Regions from separate parts of the Streptomyces sp. NPDC001843 genome, predicted to be linked through region 2. Evidence: riboswitches for the same ligand, from Rfam matches in the RefSeq annotation. Region 2 holds a riboswitch; each other region holds the start of a gene.

Evidence for each region. A riboswitch is a leader RNA that binds a small molecule or an ion and turns the genes downstream of it on or off. The one in region 2 is predicted to bind cyclic di-AMP.
Region 1: another riboswitch for cyclic di-AMP. It lies ahead of ACFYZQ_RS12025 (C40 family peptidase); the one in region 2 lies ahead of ACFYZQ_RS19230 (M23 family metallopeptidase).
Region 3: another riboswitch for cyclic di-AMP. It lies ahead of ACFYZQ_RS39615 (transglycosylase SLT domain-containing protein); the one in region 2 lies ahead of ACFYZQ_RS19230 (M23 family metallopeptidase).
Region 4: another riboswitch for cyclic di-AMP. It lies ahead of ACFYZQ_RS21680 (NlpC/P60 family protein); the one in region 2 lies ahead of ACFYZQ_RS19230 (M23 family metallopeptidase).

What each region holds. Positions count from the first base shown of each region.
Region 1 covers NZ_JBIATQ010000004.1:131,163-135,646, forward strand. The annotation lists gene ACFYZQ_RS12005 (8-amino-7-oxononanoate synthase) at 1-566, shown strand, start outside; gene ACFYZQ_RS12010 (DUF397 domain-containing protein) at 626-850, opposite strand; gene ACFYZQ_RS12015 (helix-turn-helix domain-containing protein) at 860-1,771, opposite strand; gene ACFYZQ_RS12020 (ATP-binding protein) at 1,995-2,453, shown strand; gene ACFYZQ_RS12025 (C40 family peptidase) at 2,566-3,039, opposite strand; cyclic di-AMP (ydaO/yuaA leader) riboswitch at 3,043-3,254, opposite strand; gene ACFYZQ_RS12030 (hypothetical protein) at 3,560-3,868, opposite strand; gene ACFYZQ_RS12035 (ATP-dependent Clp protease proteolytic subunit) at 3,876-4,484, opposite strand, start outside.
Region 2 covers NZ_JBIATQ010000007.1:118,494-122,977, forward strand. The annotation lists gene ACFYZQ_RS19220 (M16 family metallopeptidase) at 1-681, shown strand, start outside; gene ACFYZQ_RS19225 (M16 family metallopeptidase) at 678-2,066, shown strand; cyclic di-AMP (ydaO/yuaA leader) riboswitch at 2,315-2,476, shown strand; gene ACFYZQ_RS19230 (M23 family metallopeptidase) at 2,490-3,260, shown strand; gene ACFYZQ_RS19235 (GntR family transcriptional regulator) at 3,484-4,179, shown strand; gene ACFYZQ_RS19240 (HPr family phosphocarrier protein) at 4,330-4,484, opposite strand, start outside.
Region 3 covers NZ_JBIATQ010000031.1:7,681-12,164, forward strand. The annotation lists gene ACFYZQ_RS39605 (outer membrane lipoprotein carrier protein LolA) at 1-971, opposite strand, end outside; gene ACFYZQ_RS39610 (polyprenyl synthetase family protein) at 1,212-2,222, opposite strand; cyclic di-AMP (ydaO/yuaA leader) riboswitch at 2,751-2,934, shown strand; gene ACFYZQ_RS39615 (transglycosylase SLT domain-containing protein) at 2,940-3,419, shown strand; gene ACFYZQ_RS39620 (HAD family hydrolase) at 3,437-4,258, opposite strand.
Region 4 covers NZ_JBIATQ010000008.1:229,384-233,867, forward strand. The annotation lists gene pcrA (DNA helicase PcrA) at 1-1,667, opposite strand, end outside; cyclic di-AMP (ydaO/yuaA leader) riboswitch at 1,920-2,073, shown strand; gene ACFYZQ_RS21680 (NlpC/P60 family protein) at 2,081-3,262, shown strand; gene ACFYZQ_RS21685 (tellurite resistance/C4-dicarboxylate transporter family protein) at 3,288-4,244, shown strand; gene ACFYZQ_RS21690 (hypothetical protein) at 4,222-4,484, opposite strand, start outside.

The DNA of each region.
Region 1 (4,484 bases), on a different contig from region 2:
CCGGGCTGGTCGTCGACGACGCGCACGGCCTGGGTGTGCTGGGCGACGGCGGCCGGGGAGCACCGTACGGGGCCGGACTCGCGGGCGCCGACGACGTCGTCGTCACCGTCACCCTGTCGAAGTCGCTGGGCAGTCAGGGCGGTGCGGTGCTGGGACCGGCACGGGTGATCGACCACCTGGTCAACGCGGCCCGCAGCTTCATCTTCGACACGGGCCTCGCACCCGCGGCGGCCGGAGCGGCCCTCGCCGCCCTCAGGCTGCTGCGCCGCGAGCCGGAACGGGCGGCGCGCTCCCGTGCGGTGGCCGCCGAACTGCACGCACGCCTGACCGCCGCGGGGCTGGAAGCGGTGCGTCCGGACGCCGCGGTCGTTTCCGTGCGTGCCCCGTCCCCGGAGAACGCGGTGCGCTGGGCGGCCGCATGCCGGGCGGCGGGCCTGGCCGTGGGCTGCTTCCGTCCTCCTTCCGTGCCCGACGGCATCTCACGGCTCAGGCTGACCGCACGGGCGGACCTCTCCGGGGCCGAGATCGAACGCGCTGTACGAGTGATCGGCGAGACGCGGCCATGAGTCGGCGTGACACGGCCGTGCATCGCCTGGACGGAAACTGACCGGAAGCGGTCAGCAGGTCACCGGAGCGCGGCGACGAACTCCGCCCAGCTCCCGGGGGAGAAGAGCAGGGCGGGTCCGGCCGGGTCCTTGGAGTCGCGCACGGCGAGCAGTCCGGCCCGGGGACCGGAGTGCGGGCGGGCCGTCTCCACGCAGTTGTTCGCTCCGGTGCTGTAGCTGCTGCGCAGCCACCGCACACCGTGCAGATCGGTACTGGAAGGTACGTTCCGAGGCAGTGCAGACATGGTGCCTCCTTACGCGCCGCCTATCCCGGCGATGTAATCCAGCGAGTCCTCGGGTGAAAGGGCATGGATCTGAAGGGTGTTGAAGGCCTCCGAGTAGGCCCGGAGGTCTTCTTTCCGCTCGAGGTAGAGGCTACTCGTCAAATGGTCGAGAACAACCACGTCCAGATCAGATGTGCTCGGAAATGAGAAGATAACGAAAGGGCCGGTGATACCGATATGCGCCCCGGCGGAGAAGGGCAGCACCTGGAGGCGCACTTGCGGCAGACGCGCCGCCTCCAGGAGCCGCTGAAGCTGCCGCGCCATCACCTCCGGCCCGCCGACCTCCCGCCGCAGCACCGCCTCGTCCAGAACGGCGCTCAGCACCAGCGGCGGATCCGACCGCAGCACGTCCTGCCTGGCCAGCCGCACCTTCACCAGAGCGTCCAGCCGCTCCTCGGCGTCACCGGAGGCACCGGGACCGTCGGTGCCGCCGGTGCCGTCGGGACCGTCGTGGCCTCTTCCGACGGCCGCCCCGGTGACCGCGCGGGCGTACTCCGGCGTCTGCAGCAGTCCCGGGACCACCGATGTCTCCAGGGTGCGCATCTCGCTCGCCTGCGACTCCAGGCTGATGAAGTCACGGTAGGCGGGCGGCAGCACACCGCGGTAGGCGTGCCACCAGTGGTGCCGGCCGCCGACGTCGTCCGACCCGGCCAGCACCAGCAGCAGCTCGCGCTGTTGACGGTCGGTCACGCCGTAGGCGTCCAGGAGTAACCGGACATCGGCCGATTTCACCCCGCTGGCGCCGGTCTCGATCCGGCTCACCTTCGACTGGTGCCAGCCCACGAGACGGGCGGCCTCACCGCTGGTGAGGCCCGCGCCGGTGCGCAGCTCGCGCAGTTCGGCGCCCAGCTTCCGGCGGCGCACCGCGGGACCGTTCTGCATGGGCCACTCCTTACTCGCCATTACTCCGTGCGCGCCGCCCGAATACGGTCTGCCGTCGTAGAGTTCACCGCTTTGAGCGACAGATATATGCATATCTTGGTGGTTCTCACCCGTGACCGGCGCGCTGATGGCAGTCTGGCGACGAAGCACCAGTGCGGGACCGTACTCGAACCCATCCGCTCCGTGTCGGACTGCGGTCCCGTGGGAAAGGGACGACGTCGCCATGGCGGACCATCTGGAAGCATCCATCACTCTGCCGAGCGATCCAGCCTCGGTTTCCGCTGCCCGCAGCTATGTGGTGGGCATCCTGGCGGAATGGGGGCTTCAGCCGGACACCGGCGTCTGCGACACCGTCCGGCTCATCGTCTCCGAGCTCGCCACCAACGCCGTACAGCACACCTTCGGGCAGTCGCCCACCTTCACGGTGGCCCTCGCGCTCGACCGTGACGAGCAGCTGCGCGTCGGTGTCACCGACAGCCACCCCCGCTTCCCGAAGCGGCTGCCCGCCGCCGTGCAGCAGGACAACGGCCGCGGCATGGTCATCATCCGCTGGCTGACCGCCGAGTGCGGCGGCAGGCTCAGGGTGCGGCCCACCCGCGAGGGAGGCAAGACGGTCTTCGTCGAACTGCCGTGGGCGGTCCCGGCGAGGCCGGTCACGGCAGGGGGGCAGCAGGAGCCCTAGGGGGTCCCGTACGGGTCCGTACGGGTCCGTACGGGTCCGTACGGGGCCGTAGGGGTCCGCACGGTTCCGGGTGTGGCCCTGTGCCCGGGACCGTGCGGCGCGTGACCGCGGGTCAGCTCACCCGGCCGTACCAGACGCTCTTCGTCCAGATCTTCTGCAGCTTCACGACATCCCCGGTCTTCGGGGCGTGCCAGATCTTCCCCTTCCCGGCGTAGATGCCGACGTGGTAGACGTTCGAGCCCGAATGGAAGAAGACCAGGTCTCCGGCCTTGCGGTGGCTGGCGGAGATGTGGTGGGTCTTGTTGTACTGCTGGGCTGCCGTCCGCGGCAGCTTCTTGCCCGCCTTCTTGAACGAGTACAACGTGAGGCCGGAGCAGTCGAACCTGCCGGGACCGGTGGCCCCCCACTTGTACGGTGCGCCCTTCTTGGACGCCGCGACCTGGAGCGCCTTCGTCGCCGGAGTCGTGGCAGCGGCGTCGGTGGCGACACCGGGAACGACTATCGAGCCGCCGACGGCGGCGATGGCGAATGCCGAGGCCGTGCCGGCCCGGGCCATGAGCGACGGGACACGATTGAGCGCAGTCATGCGCAACCCTTCGTCAGCCGCCTGTGAAGGATGACCTGTCGGATTCGGGCTGGCGAAGTTGCCCGGCCGCGTTGCCGCGGCTTCACCCCAAGGGCTGCTCGGAGACGGACGGCTGTCCGTTCCGGCGACCCGTCTTGCCTGGGTCCTCCACTCCTGCCGATCCACTCCTGTCGACCGGTCATCCGGGCGGCGGCAGGACTCGGCGTCCGCCCGGATCGCCCCGCCGCTTTGGCGGGGTCTTGTCGTCAGTCAGGGATCTTCGCCCACACCTGTCCGAAAAACCCAACGGAACCGAGTATTTGTGGTGTTACTCACCACTCAGCCGTTCGGGTGGACGGGCTCGTGTTCGAGTCCCTGCCGGGACAGCGGCGCACCCTCCGACCAGGGTCGAAGCTCCTCCCGGCGCTCTTCGGCCGGGCGGTTCGCGCAACTTCGAGGGCCCTGGAAAAGGATGCGCTGCTAGTCCGAACGTGGGTACGTCCTTTGGGCCGTTTCGACTCAGTCGCGAGCGCGCAAGCTCTCAACCGGTGCCGTCCGGGGGCACGGTGACGCGCGCGGTGCGGCGCTCGCCGTCCAGCACCCTCAGCGCCCGCGCCAGGGTGGCCTCGTGCAGCTCCGTCTCGCCACGGCTGTGCATCAGCGCCAGCGCGTCGCGCAGTTCCACCGCCTTGCGCACCAGCGCCTGGGCGGCCCGCAGTCCGCTGTAGGTGTGGCCGTGCCGCGCCGGATTGACCCGGCCCAGCAGGTCGGCAGCCTCCAGGTAACGGTCGATCAACTCGCCCTCGGCCCGGGTCAGGGCCGGCAACGGCGGAAGTTCCGGTGGCAGCATCGGCGGCTCACCCCGCGTCCGGGGTGACGGTGCGCGAGGACTTGCGGCTGGGGACGACCCCGTCCACCAGCCCGTACTCCAGAGCGCCCCGGGCGTCCAGCACCAGGTCCCGTTCGAGGTCGGCGTCGACCCGCTCAGGATCGCGGCCGGTGTGGCGAACGAGCATGTCCTCCAGCAGGCCGCGCATCCGGACCAGTTCGTCCGCCTGGATGGCGAGATCGCTCGGCTGACCCCGCGTCGGCTCGGGCAGCGACGGCTGCTGGAGCACCACCCGCGCGCCCGGCAGCGCGAACCGTTTGCCCGGTGTGCCCGCGGCGAGCAGCACCGCGGCTGACGAGCCCGCCTGTCCCAGGCAGATCGTCTCCACGTCGCAGCCGACGTACCGCATGGTGTCGTAGATCGCCGTCATCGCGCTGAACGAGCCGCCCGGGGAGTTGATGTACAGCGAGATGTCCCGGTCGGGCGCGTCGTACTCCAGATACATGAACTGCGCCATGACGTCGTTGGCCGAGACCTCGTCGATCGGTGTCCCGAGGAGCACGATCCGCTCCTGCAGCAGCTTGGAGTACGGATCGACGGTGCGGTAGCCGCCTCCGGTTCGCTCGGTGAACTCGGG
Region 2 (4,484 bases):
GTCATCGGCGAGCAGCTGCGTGAGGTCGTCGTGGAGGAGGTCCCGGCGCGCGCCCTGATGGCCGCCTACCGGCTCCCGCACGACGGTACGCGCGCGTGCGACGCGGCCGACCTGGCGCTCACCGTCCTCGGCGGCGGCGAGTCCTCCCGCCTCTACAACCGGCTCGTACGACGGGACCGCACGGCGGTCACGGCCGGGTTCGGGCTGCTGCGGCTGGCCGGGGCGCCCTCCCTGGGGTGGCTGGACGTGAAGACCTCCGGCGACGTCGAGGTGCCGGTCATCGAGAGCGCGATCGACGAGGAGCTCGCCCGGTTCGCCGAAGAGGGCCCCACGCCCGAGGAGATGGAGCGCGCCCAGGCCCAGTTGGAGCGCGAGTGGCTGGACCGGCTGGGCACGGTCGCTGGCCGCGCCGACGAACTGTGCCGGTACGCGGTCCTCTTCGGCGACCCGCAGCTCGCCCTCACGGCCGTCCAGCGTGTCCTCGAGGTGACCCCCGAGGAGGTCCAGGAGGTCGCCAAGGCCCGCCTGCGCCCCGACAACCGCGCGGTGCTCGTCTACGAGCCGGTCTCCGCGGAGGCCGCCGAGGAGACCGAGGACGTGGACGTACCCGAGGACCCGGAGTCCGAGGCCACCGTGGAAGCGGACGCCGACCAGAACGCGAACGAGGAGGCCGGCAAGTGAGCGAGCTCGCCGCTATGGAGTTCCACCCGCAGCCCCAGGCGGGCGAGGCCAGGCCGTGGGCGTTCCCGGCCCCCGAGCGCGGCGCGCTCGACAACGGCCTGACCGTCCTGCGCTGCCACCGCCCCGGCCAGCAGGTCGTCGCCGTCGAGGTGCTCCTGGACGCGCCCCTGGACGCCGAGCCGGCCGGCCTGGACGGCGTCGCCACGATCATGGCCCGGGCCTTCTCCGAGGGCACCGACAAGCACTCGGCCGAGGAGTTCGCCGCCGAGCTCGAGCGGGCGGGCGCCACGCTCGACGCGCACGCCGACCACCCCGGCGTCCGCCTCAGCCTGGAGGTCCCGGCCTCCCGCCTGGCCAAGGGGCTCGGGCTGCTGGCCGACGCGCTCAGGGCGCCCGCGTTCGCCGACGGCGAGGTCGAGCGGCTGGTGCGCAACCGCCTCGACGAGATCCCGCACGAGCTGGCCAACCCCTCCCGCCGCGCCGCCAAGGAGCTGTCGCGGCAGCTCTTCCCGGCGACCTCGCGCATGTCCCGGCCGCGCCAGGGCACCGAGGACACCGTCGCCAAGATCGACTCGGCGGCCGTCCGCGCCTTCTACGACCGGCACGTGCGGCCCGCCACCGCCACCGCCGTGGTGGTCGGTGACCTGACCGGCATCGATCTGGACGCGCTGCTCGGCGAGACCCTGGGCGTCTGGCAGGGCTCCTTGGCCCAGCCCCGCCCGGTGCCGCCGGTGACCGCCGACGACACCGGACGCGTCGTCATCGTCGACCGTCCGGGCGCCGTCCAGACCCAGCTGCTCATCGGCCGTGTCGGCCCCGACCGGCACGACCGGGTGTGGCCCGCCCAGGTGCTCGGCACCTACTGCCTCGGCGGCACCCTCACCTCCCGCCTGGACCGTGTGCTGCGCGAGGAGAAGGGCTACACCTACGGCGTGCGCGCGTTCGGCCAGGTCCTGAGGTCCGGCCCCGAGGGCGAGGGCGCCTCGATGCTCGCCATCAGCGGCTCGGTGGACACCCCGAACACCGGTCCCGCGCTGCAGGACCTGTGGACGGTGCTGCGCACGCTCGCCGCGGAGGGGCTCACCGACGCGGAGCGCGACGTGGCCGTGCAGAACCTCGTCGGGGTGGCGCCGCTGAAGTACGAGACGGCGGCCGCCGTGGCGAGCACGCTGGCCGACCAGGTCGAGCAGCACCTGCCCGACGACTTCCAGGCGACGCTGTACCGGCAGCTCGCCGCGACCGGCACGGTGGAGGCCACCGCGGCGGTCGTCAACGCCTTCCCGGTGGACCGGCTGGTGACGGTCCTGGTCGGAGACGCGGCACAGATCAAGGAGCCGGTCGAGGCGCTCGGCGTCGGCGAGGTCTCCGTCGTGGCCGCCGAGTAACCGGCAAGGCCGGCAAGCCCGGCAGCCGTGCGACAGCGGCACGCGCGCGTGGGGCCCTGGTGACCGATGGATCGCCAGGGTCCCGCGGTGTTTCCGAAGTCTCTGCAGGATGTCCGAATTGGGGCAGAGGTTGCCTGTCTGCCCTGTGGGATGCGCTACAAAAACCGTGTTGCGTTTGAGGATTGAAAGGTGCGCCGCTTAGCGTCATCCGGGCTGTTCGTCAGGCATCGCGCCGCATCCGCGGCACCGGACAGTCATCGCCGAGTCCCCGTACGGCGCGAGCCAGGGGAGCCGGGGACCCACCGTCCCTTGGGGTGAATCGGACGCCCGCGCACACCGCGAGGGGGCCCGTAGGAGACCTTCCTGCTCCGAACCCGTCAGCTAACCCGGTAGGCGAGAAGGAAGGAAAGGACCAGCCACTTCATGGCGTTCACCCGCGCCACCGGGAAGCACCGCCGTCCCAGCCGGATGCACCGCACCACCGCCCGCGCCGCGGGCGTCGCGGCCCTCGCCACCACGGGCGCCATCGGCACCCTCGCCGCTCCGGCGCTCGCCGCCGAGCCCGCGCCCGCACCCGAGCAGACCGCCCTCACCCCGGTCATCACCATCAGCGACTCGGTGCCCCAGCAGATCGACGCCCAGGCCGACGCCCAGAAGGAGGCCGCCGAGCGGAAGGCGGCCGAGGAGGCCGCGCGCAAGAAGGCCGCCGAGCAGGCGCAGAAGGCGCGCGAGGCGGCCCAGGAGGCCAAGGCGCGGGCGGCCCGTGCGGCCGAGCGCAAGCGGCTGAACGCGTTCGTCGCGCCGATCACCGGCTCGTACGTCTCCACCGGCTACCAGGCCAGCAGCTCCCTGTGGTCGTCCGGCTCGCACACCGGTATCGACTTCCACGCCGCGAGCGGCACCGCCGTCCACGCGGTCGGCTCCGGCACCGTGGTGTCCACCGGCTGGGGCGGGGCGTACGGCAACGAGATCGTGATCAAGATGGCCGACGGCATGTACACCCAGTACGGCCATCTGTCGTCCATCGGTGTCTCGGTCGGCCAGAAGGTCACCCCGGGCCAGCAGATCGGTCTGTCCGGCTCGACCGGCAACACCACCGGGCCGCACCTCCACTTCGAGGCCCGCACCGGCCCCGACTACGGTTCGGACGTCGACCCCATCGCCTACCTCCGCAAGCACGGCGTGAACGTCTGACCCGGGATCGCCCCCCCAAGATCCCCCAAGCTCCACCCCCCACCCGAAGCCCCGGCCCCACAGCCGGGGCTTTCGTGGTTTCCGCGCCTCCGTGCAGGCCTCCGCTGTCCAAAAAAACTCCATGGATTCCGACCCGCCGTCGGAAATTCCCGCCCATTGCAATAGAGTCACGGAACGGGCGCCAATCGGCGGCGTTTCACGGGGATTATTGGCGGAGGTCGGTATGCGTATTCCGGCGCACTCGGTATGCACGGCGATCCGGGACGACATCGTGGCCGGTGTCTACGAGCGCGGCGGCCGGCTCACCGAGGAACTCCTCGCCCGCCGCTACGGCGTCTCGCGCGTCCCCGTCCGCGAGGCCCTGCGCACCCTGGAGGCCGAGGGCTTCGTGGTGACCCGGCGGCACGCGGGCGCGTGCGTCGCCGAACCGACCGAGCAGGAGGCCGCCGACCTGCTGGAGATGCGCGTGCTGATGGAGCCGCTCGGCGCCGCCCGCGCCGCCCAGCGGCGCACGGAGGCCCACCTCAAGGTGCTGCGCGGCCTGGTGAGACTGGGGCAGGAGCGGGCCCGCAGGGGCAGCAGCGAGGATCTGCGCTCCCTGGGCGGCTGGTTCCACGAGACGCTCGCCCAGGCGTCCGGCAGCCACGCACTGACCTCCGTGCTCACCCAGCTGCGGCACAAGATCGCCTGGATGTACGCGGTGGAGGCACCCGCCGACCCGGTGGAGTCCTGGGCGGAGCACGGCGCCATCGTGGACGCGGTGGCGCGCGGCGACGGCGAGCGCGCGCGGGCGATCACGGCGCTGCACACCGAGCGGGCGACGGCCGCCCACCGGCTGCGTTTCCCGGGTACCGCCGACCGCCCGGAACGTGTGAGGACTTCGCAACAAGCCGTAAACATGTCGAGCCTGCGGCATTAACACGGGCGCCGTATACAAAGAAGGGTAATTCGGCGAGGTGTATTTCCCCCTGCCCGAATTCGTGGTGCGCTCCGGAATTCCCGGAGAAACGGCGGAGCCGCGCCGCCCGAAAGGGGCGACGCGGCTCCGCCGTTCTGTGCGGTCCGGGGCTCAGACGGTCTCGGGCAGCTCCTCGAGCCCCTCGGAGACCAGCTTCGCCAGACGGTCCAGGGCGGCGTCCGCACCCTCGGCGTCGGAGGCGAGGACGATCTCCTCGCCGCCCTGGGCGCCGAGGCCGAGGACGGCCAGCATGGAGGCCGCGTTGA
Region 3 (4,484 bases), on a different contig from region 2:
TCTCCCTCGGACTTCGGGGCGCTCTTCCCGGGCTTCGGGAATCCCTTGCCAGGCTCCGGGAAACCCTTGTCGGCGTCGTCCTGCTGGGTGACCTTCGCGCCCTTGGGCGGGGTGAAGTGGAAGGTCGAGGCAGCCGGCTTGGCGAAGCTGACCTGGGTGAAGCCCGCGTCCACCACGGCGGCGCCACCGCTCGCCGGGGTGAGGGTGAACTTCAGCGGCAGCCCTGTCTTCGCGTCCACCGCGATGCTGATCGCACCCACCGTGGTGCCGGACTGCTTCGGCTTGACGAGCAGCTTGTAGGCGTCCCGGCCGGCGACCTGGACGGTGCCGTCGACGGTCACGGACGTGGTGTCGTCGACGGACTTCAGGGCCTCGTCGGCGAAGTCCTTCGGCGTGGCGGGGGTCTTCTCCCGCCGCTCCTTGCCGTGCTGCTCGGCGGTGCCGTGGTACACCTCGTTGGACTTGCTGTCGTAGCCCCACACGTCCTTGCCGTCGTGGATGAGGCTGTACTCGGCGGCACGCTCGATCAGCGACACCTTCTGGCGGTCCGGCCCGTCGGCCGCCACGCGCAGGGTGTGGCTGCCCGTCAGCAGCTCGGTGAACTTGGACTGCGGGTCCGCCGACGATCCGCCGCCGCCCTGGCCGGCCCCGGACAGCAGGCCGCTCTCCAGGCCGCCGAGATCCGGCAGACCGAGGTCGGTGCTGACCCGCACCGTGCCGGAGAGCTGCTGCACGTCCGACTTGGCGATCTTGTCTATGAGCTGCTGAGCGGTGATCTTCGGCAGATCGGGGTCACCGGAGTCGGCGAGCGCCGGGACCAGCCCGATGGTCGCCGCCGCCACCCCCACCACCGCGACCGGAACGACGTAGCGGGCCGCCTTGCGGCGTCCGTCGACCGTGGTGTCGCCGGCCGTGGTGTCGCCGGCCGTGGTGTCGTCGGCCGTGGTGTCGTCGGATTCGTACGGTGCCATGTGTGCCTTACCTCCGTCGTCGGCGGCGGCCGTCCTCGCACATTTGGTCCCACCCTGAGCCGCCATTCTCACCCGAATCGGTGAGGAGTGGTGATTTCCGTGGTTTCCATCTGACCAAATCGGCCGTGAGGATGCGTCAGCCCCGGGAGGCAACTCGACGTACGCCTGCGGTATGACACCGGAAGGCGGGATCTCCACCTGACCCGTAGGGGTCGGGGGCACAAGTGAGCGGGACGCCCACTAACCGGCCCGGTGGACCACCGCGTCGCACAGTTCCATCAGCGCCGCCTTCGCGTCGCACTCGCGCAGTGGGGCGAGCGCGGCACGCGCGTCCTCCGCGTAGCGCACGGTGTCCCGGCGGGCCTGCTCCAGTGCCGGGTGGGTGCGCAGGCCGGCGAGGGCCTCGGCGTGCCGGGCGTCGTCGGTCAGGTCGGAGTCGAGCAGGCGGCACAGGGCGATGTCCTCGGCCAGCCCGAGCCTCGCGGCCCGTTCCCTGAGGCGCAGCACGGGCAGGGTCGGGATACCCTCGCGCAGGTCGGTGCCCGGGGTCTTGCCGGACTCGTGGGAGTCGGACGCGATGTCCAGGACGTCGTCCGCGAGCTGGAAGGCGACGCCGAGCCGCTCGCCGTACTGGGTGAGGACGTCCACCACGGTCTCGTCGGCCCCGGACATCATCGCGCCGAAACGGCAGGAGACCGCGACCAGCGAGCCGGTCTTGCCGCTCAGCACGTCCAGGTAGTGCTCGACCGGGTCCCGGCCGTCCTGCGGCCCTGCGGTCTCCAGGATCTGCCCGGTGACCAGCCGCTCGAACGCCAGGGCCTGCACCCGTACGGCCTCGGGGCCGAGGTCGGCGAGGATCTGCGAGGCGCGGGCGAAGAGGAAGTCGCCGGTGAGGACGGCGACGGAGTTGCCCCAGCGGGTGTTCGCGCTGTCCACGCCGCGGCGCACCGCGGCCTCGTCCATGACGTCGTCGTGGTACAGCGTCGCCAGGTGGGTGAGCTCGACGACGACGGCCGAGGGCACGATCCCGGGTGCGTACGGGTCCCCGAACTGCGCCGCGAGCATCACGAGCAGCGGCCTGAACCTCTTCCCGCCCGCACGCACGAGGTGCTGCGCGGCCTCGGTGATGAAGGGGACCTCACTCTTGGTGGCTTCGAGCAGGCCCTCCTCGACAGCCGCCAATCCGGCCTGGACATCGGCTTCCAGAGCCTGGTCCCGCACGCTCAGCCCGAATGGCCCGACGACGGTCACGAGGGGTCTCCTGTCTGCTGGTGTCTGCTGGCGATTACGCGGTTTGTCGATAGGTCGCTGCCCTCACTCGAGTCAGCGTATCCGGTCAGCTTTCGATCACCGAGGGCGCCCACGGTTACAGGCCGGGCGCTATCGGATCACGACCGTTATGTTTTCGATCGGTCGATAAGGACGGATATTTATCCGCTTACCCGGAAGTACGACTGAAGTGCCTCGCCTAAAGCAGCCGACTCCCACCGCCACGCCCACCGCGATTACCCGACGCCGCGCCCTTCATGCCCTATTTGCCGCGATTGCCATTTCGTGAATTGGGTCACTCCGCCCGACTGGAGGAGCCCACCACCTCAGCCCGCGTTTCTCCGTTCACCTATGGCCAGTTGAGGCTTGGCAGAAGCAAAGGATCAAGTGCCTCATACGCTACACAACAAGGTCAACTAGGACTTTGTGTGAATCCGACGCTTGTTTCGGACATGTGCTCTCGCATACGTTCCCGGCCGTCGGGCGGACGCCGAATCCTGCCGCCGCCCGTCACACCCATCGACGAACTCATTCGCGTACGGCAGGAGCGGGGGACCCAGGTAAGCCGCCGGTCCGGGCGACACCCGTCGTCCCGGAACGGCTCGGGGTGAAGTCGTGCCGTCTTCGGGCGGCACGGCCGGGCACCTCCCAGCCCGAACCCGACAGCTCACCTCGCAGGCGACGGAGAGGAACTTCGCCATGCCTGCTGCCGCTCAGCACCGCCCTGCCCGCTTCGCCCGCATCGCCCGCAAGCTCGCCGCCGCGGGCACCGGCGCCGCCGTGATCGCCCTCCCGCTGGTCGGAGCGACCAGCGCCTCGGCCGCCACGCCCACGCCCGCGCCCAGCACGGTCACGTACCCGAACAACCTGGACGGCTGGATCCGCGACTCGCTCGCGGTCATGGCGCGGCACGGCATCCCGGGTACGTACAACGGCATCTACCGCAACGTGATGCGCGAGTCCTCGGGCAACCCGCTGGCCATCAACCTCTGGGACTCCAACGCCGCCGCCGGCACCCCGTCCAAGGGCCTGCTGCAGGTCATCGCCCCGACGTTCAACGCCTACCACGTGTCCGGCACCTCGTGGGACATCTACGACCCGATCGCCAACATCACGGCCGCCTGCAACTACGCCGCCCACCGCTACGGCTCGATCGACAACGTGTACGGCGCGTACTGACCGGCTGACCGGTTCCCTCAAGGGAAGAGTCTTTCGAGGACGACGGCGATGCCGTCGTCCTCGTTCGACAGGGTGAGCTCGTCGGCCACCGCCTTCAGTTCCGGGTGGGCGTTGGCCATGGCCACACCGTGCGCGGCCCAGTCGAACATCGGGATGTCGTTCGGCATGTCCCCGAAGGCGACCGCCCTGTCGGGGCTCAGCCCGAGGTGGTCGGCGGCCAGCGCCAGCCCGGTCGCCTTGGTCACACCGCACGGCTGCAGCTCGACGGTTCCCGGTCCCGACATGGTGACCGTCGCCAGCGAGCCCACGGCCTCGCGGGCCGTGGCGGCCAACTCGTCGTCCGTCAGCGTGTGGTGCCGCAGCAGGACCTTGCTGATCGGCTCGCACCACAGGTCGTCGCGCCGCCGGACCCGTACGGCGGGCAGCGTCGGGTGGGGCATCAGATAGCCGGGTTCGATGAGCGTGAGCCCGTCCACCCCGTCCTGGTCGACGGCCGCGTACACCTCCCCGGCCTCGGCCTCGATCTTGCCGAGCGCGGTCTCGGCCAGCTCCCGGTCCAGGGTGACCGACCACAGCAGGCGGTCGGCGCCGGCGTCGTACACCTGTGCTCCCTGGGCACACACCGCGAGCCCCCTGCCGCCGAGGTCGTCGAGCAGCGGCCGCACCCGCGGTGCCGGGCGCCCGGTCACCACGAGGTGCCGGGCACCCGCCTCCCCGGCCCGCGCGAGGGCGGCCAGGGAACGGTCGGAGAGGGTGTCGTCGCCACGCAGGAGCGTTCCGTCGAGATCGGTCGCGACGAGGGTGAAGGCGGGGAGCGGATATCCGGGGGGTGCGGCCATGATCAGAGAATACGGACACCACGCCCCGGCAACTCACCGCTGTTTTCGGCCTCAGCCGTGCGCCGCCGCCAGGTGCTTCGCCAGACGAGGCGACGCCGGCTCGTGCCGTAGTAGGAAGCGCGTGACCGGGCCGCAGGACGCCGCGGCGGGAAAGCCTGTGGATCAGACACATCCGCCACCCTGCCCGGCACACTGCCAGGACTCGAGACTCACCCGTAACGTGTGG
Region 4 (4,484 bases), on a different contig from region 2:
AGCACGTTGAACCGCTTCACCGCGTTCGTCGACCGCGCCGCCATGCCGTACGCCTCGTCGACCCGCTTCAGCGCCTGCGGAAAGCTGATCTTCTCCCGCTGGGAGAGGGCGTCGATCATCGCCTCCGCGCGCTCGCCGATGCCGCGCTTGGGCACGTTGAGGATGCGACGCAGCGGCACCGAGTCCTCCGGGTTGGCGAGGACCCGCAGGTAGGCCAGGACGTCCCGGACCTCCTTGCGCTCGTAGAAGCGGACACCGCCGACGACCTTGTAGGGCAGGCCGACGCGGATGAAGACCTCTTCGAAGACACGGGACTGGGCGTTGGTGCGGTAGAAGACGGCGACGTCCCCCGCCTTGGCCTCGCCGGCGTCCGTGAGGCGGTCTATCTCTTCGGCGACGAACTGCGCCTCGTCGTGCTCGGTGTCGGCCACGTACCCCGTGATGCGGGCGCCCGTGCCGGCGTTGGTCCACAGGTTCTTGGGGCGGCGGGACTCGTTGCGCTCGATGACCGCGTTGGCCGCGGAGAGGATCGTCTGGGTGGAGCGGTAGTTCTGCTCCAGCAGGATCGTCGTCGCGTCCGGGTAGTCCTCCTCGAACTGGAGGATGTTGCGGATCGTCGCGCCGCGGAAGGCGTAGATCGACTGGTCGGCGTCACCCACCACGCACAGCTCGGCGGGCTGGAGGTCGTCCGGGCCGGGCGGCACGTCCACCGGGTGCTCGGCGGTGCCGACGAGCTCGCGCACGAGGGCGTACTGGGCGTGGTTGGTGTCCTGGTACTCGTCGACGAGGACGTGGCGGAAGCGGCGGCGGTAGTGCTCGGCGACGTCCGGGAAGGCGCGGAGCAGGTTGACCGTCGTCATGATCAGGTCGTCGAAGTCGAGGGCGTTGGCCTCGCGCAGCCGCGACTGGTAGAGGGCGTAGGCCTGGGCGAGGGTCTTCTCGAAGCCGTCGGCCGCCTGGGCGGCGAAGTCCTCCTCGTCGATCAGCTCGTTCTTCAGGTTGGAGATCTTGGCGCTGAAGGACTTCGGCGGGAAGCGCTTCGGGTCGAGGTCCAGGTCGCGGCAGACCAGGGCCATCAGGCGTTTGGAGTCGGCGGCGTCGTAGATCGAGAACGACGAAGTGAAGCCGAGCTTCTTGCTCTCCCGGCGCAGGATGCGCACGCACGCGCTGTGGAAGGTCATCACCCACATCGCGTTCGCGCGCGGGCCGACGAGCTGCTCGACGCGCTCCTTCATCTCGCCGGCGGCCTTGTTGGTGAAGGTGATCGCCAGGATCTGACCGGGGTGGACGCCCCGCTCGCCGAGCAGGTGGGCGATGCGGTGGGTGAGCACACGGGTCTTGCCGGACCCGGCGCCGGCCACGATGAGCAGTGGGGAGCCGGAGTGGACGACGGCGGCGCGCTGGTTCTCGTTCAGCCCCTCCAGGAGCGCGGCCGCGTCGACGGCCGGGCGGGGGGCGCCGTTCCGGTAGTACTCTCCCCCACTCTCGGCTTCGCTCGAGCGGGGGGACCCCCATCGGTCCGGCGGCACGTCGAACTTCCCGCCGAACAGATCGTCCGGAACCGGTTCCGGAGCGTGATCGTCCTCGGGCGGCGGCGGGGGCTCCTCCGCGTGCCCGCGAGGGGCCTGGAGGTCCGCCAGGAAGCTGTCGTCAAAGAGGCTGCTCATCGCTCTCCGAGTCTAGGGCGCGCCACCGACAACCGGCCGCCGCCCCGGAAAGATGACCGGTCCGCCCTTCACTCACGGTCCGGAGCGACACCGTCACGCGGACGGAAACCCTTACGTAAATCATAAGATCTATCGGGCATAACGTGCATCAACCTTCACATGAGCCACACGAGTTGGCTACCGTGCCTGGCAGGCCGCACGACCCCCACCGGCGAACGTCGCCGGGCCGCGCGGCCTCCGTCGAGTCCGGCGCGCGCCCCCACGCCAGCCGGAGCCGGGGACCCACACCGAGACCTGGGGTGAATCGGTCCGTTCTCCCGCAAGGACGAGGACCGTAGGGCAACCCTTCCGAACCACCCGCCCGAACCCGACAGCTAACCCGGTAGGCGGAACACTGGAAGGAGTCGCCTCCGTTGGCGTCGCACCGCAAGCGTTCCTCGGGTACGGGAGTCGCGGGAATCCGCAAGCCCGCCCTCGCCACCGCCGCTCTCACCTCCGTGGCCCTGCTCTCCCAGCCGGCCGACGCCGCCCCCGCCGCCCCAGCCGCCGACGGCAGGCCGAGCCTGGAGGAGGTCGAGAAGAAGGTCGACTCCCTCTACCGCCAGGCGGAGTCGGCGACCGACAAGTACAACGCGGCCAAGGAGAACACCGGCAAGCAGCGCAGACGGGTCGACACCCTCCTCGACGAGGTCGCCAAGCGCACGGAGAAGCTCAACAAGGCACGTGAGAAGCTGGGCTCGTTCGCCGCGGCCCAGTACCGGACCGGGGCCGCCGCCCCCGACACCGCCACCTTCCTGCTCGCGGACACCCCGCAGGACTACTTCGACCAGACCCAGCTGATGAACCGGCTGACCTCCCGGGAGAAGGGCGCGGTCGACGACTACGTCACCGAGCAGTCCGCGACGACGAGGAAGCGACAGGAGGCCACGGCGAGCCTCGAGACGCTGACCGAGTCGCAGAACGAGCTGCACACCGCCAAGGCCACCGTCCAGAAGAAGCTCGCCACCGCGCGCGAGCTGCTGTCCACGCTGACGGCCCAGGAGAAGGCCCGGCTGGCGGCGATCGAGAAGCAGAAGCGGGAGGAGGCCGCGCGCAAGGCGGCGGAGCTCGCGAAGCAGCAGGCGGCCGAACGTGCGGCCGAGCAGGACACCGGCGCCACCGCGTCCCCCTCGACGCCTCCCTCCACGGCCCCTTCCACCCCCCCTTCGACGTCCACGGGCTCGTCGTCCTCGTACGCCACCAAGGCCGCGAAGGCGATCGAGTTCGCCCGTGCGCAGATAGGCAAGCCGTACGTCTGGGGCGCCACCGGTCCGGGCTCCTACGACTGCTCCGGCCTGACCCAGGCCACCTGGAGGGCCGCCGGCGTCAGTCTGCCGCGCACCACCTACGACCAGGTCGACGCCGGCACGACGGTCTCGCTCGCCGACTCCCAGCCCGGTGATCTGATCTTCTTCTACGACGACATCAGCCACGTCGGCATCTACATCGGCAACGGCATGATGATCCACGCCCCCAAGCCCGGCGCATACGTCCGCGAGGAGTCGATCTACTACGACGGCGAATCGATCATCCACAGCGTGGTGCGACCGGCCTGAGCCACCGGGCCCCTAGCATCGGCCCATGCCCGGCTCCTCCTCACCCCTGCACGTCTGGTGGGCCCGGCGTTCACCGGCGGGTGGTGCCGCCGTGATGGCGACGGGGATCGTGTCGGTGGGGTTGCTGCTCGCGGGCCACGCGGTGCTGTCACGGATCGCCCTCGGGGTGGCGTGTGCCGCCTGGCTGGGATTCGCGGCGGCCTTCGCCGCCCGACTGGTGTTCGAACGGGAGCGGTGGGCGGCGGAGGCGGAGACGCCGGGTGCGCTCACCGCCGTCGCCGGCACCGCGGTACTGGGGACCCGGTTCTCGCTGCTCGGCCGACAGGTCCTGGCCGAGGCGCTGCTCGCGCTGGCGGCCGTGCTCTGGCCCGTACTGCTCGCCCCCGTCGTACGGCACTGGGGGCGGCGCATGCCGGGGACGGCGTTCATGGGCTGCGTGGCCACACAGGCGCTCGCCGTGTCCGCGGCCGTGCTGGCCGACGCGACGTCGACGGCGTGGCTCGCGCACACGGCGCTGGTGCTCTTCTGGCTGGGACTGCTGTTCTACGCGCTGGCCCTGGCCCGGTTCGATCCGCGGCAGGTCGTCGAGGGCGCCGGGGACCAATGGATCGCGGGCGGCGCGCTCGCCATCTCGGCGCTGGCCGGGGCGCGGCTGATCGCCGCCGACAGTCCGCACCTGTATCTGTGGAGCGACGACGACCGGGACGTCCTGCGCACCGTGACCGTCGCGCTGCTCGTACTGGATCTGGCCTGTTACGCCGTCCTGCTGTTCGCGGAGGCGGCCCGCCCTCGGCCGGGCTACGACGTGCGCCGCTGGTCGACGGTGTTCCCGATGGGGATGACGGCGGCCGCCACGCTGTCCGTCGGCGCCACCGTGGGCATCCCCTGGCTGCGGGGCCCGGGCGTGGTGCTGGTGTGGATCTCGGTCGCCGCGTGGCTCGCGGCCGTCGTCGGCGCGATCACGTCCACAGCACGGCGATGAAGATGTTCGCCATGGTGAGCAGGCCCACCAGACCGAAGAGGCCCTTGTCCACCCGCTCCTCGTCCCGCTTCACGTAGACGAGCCCGAGGATCACGATCAGCAGGGCCAGCTTCACGCCGATCTTGATGTTGTTGACGTGGTGGTCGTCGGCCTGGTTGAGCCCGACCAGGATCACACCGGTGACCAGCATGGTGAGCGCGCCGTGCAGCATGGCGGGAACGAAGCGGGCCTCGCCCCGGC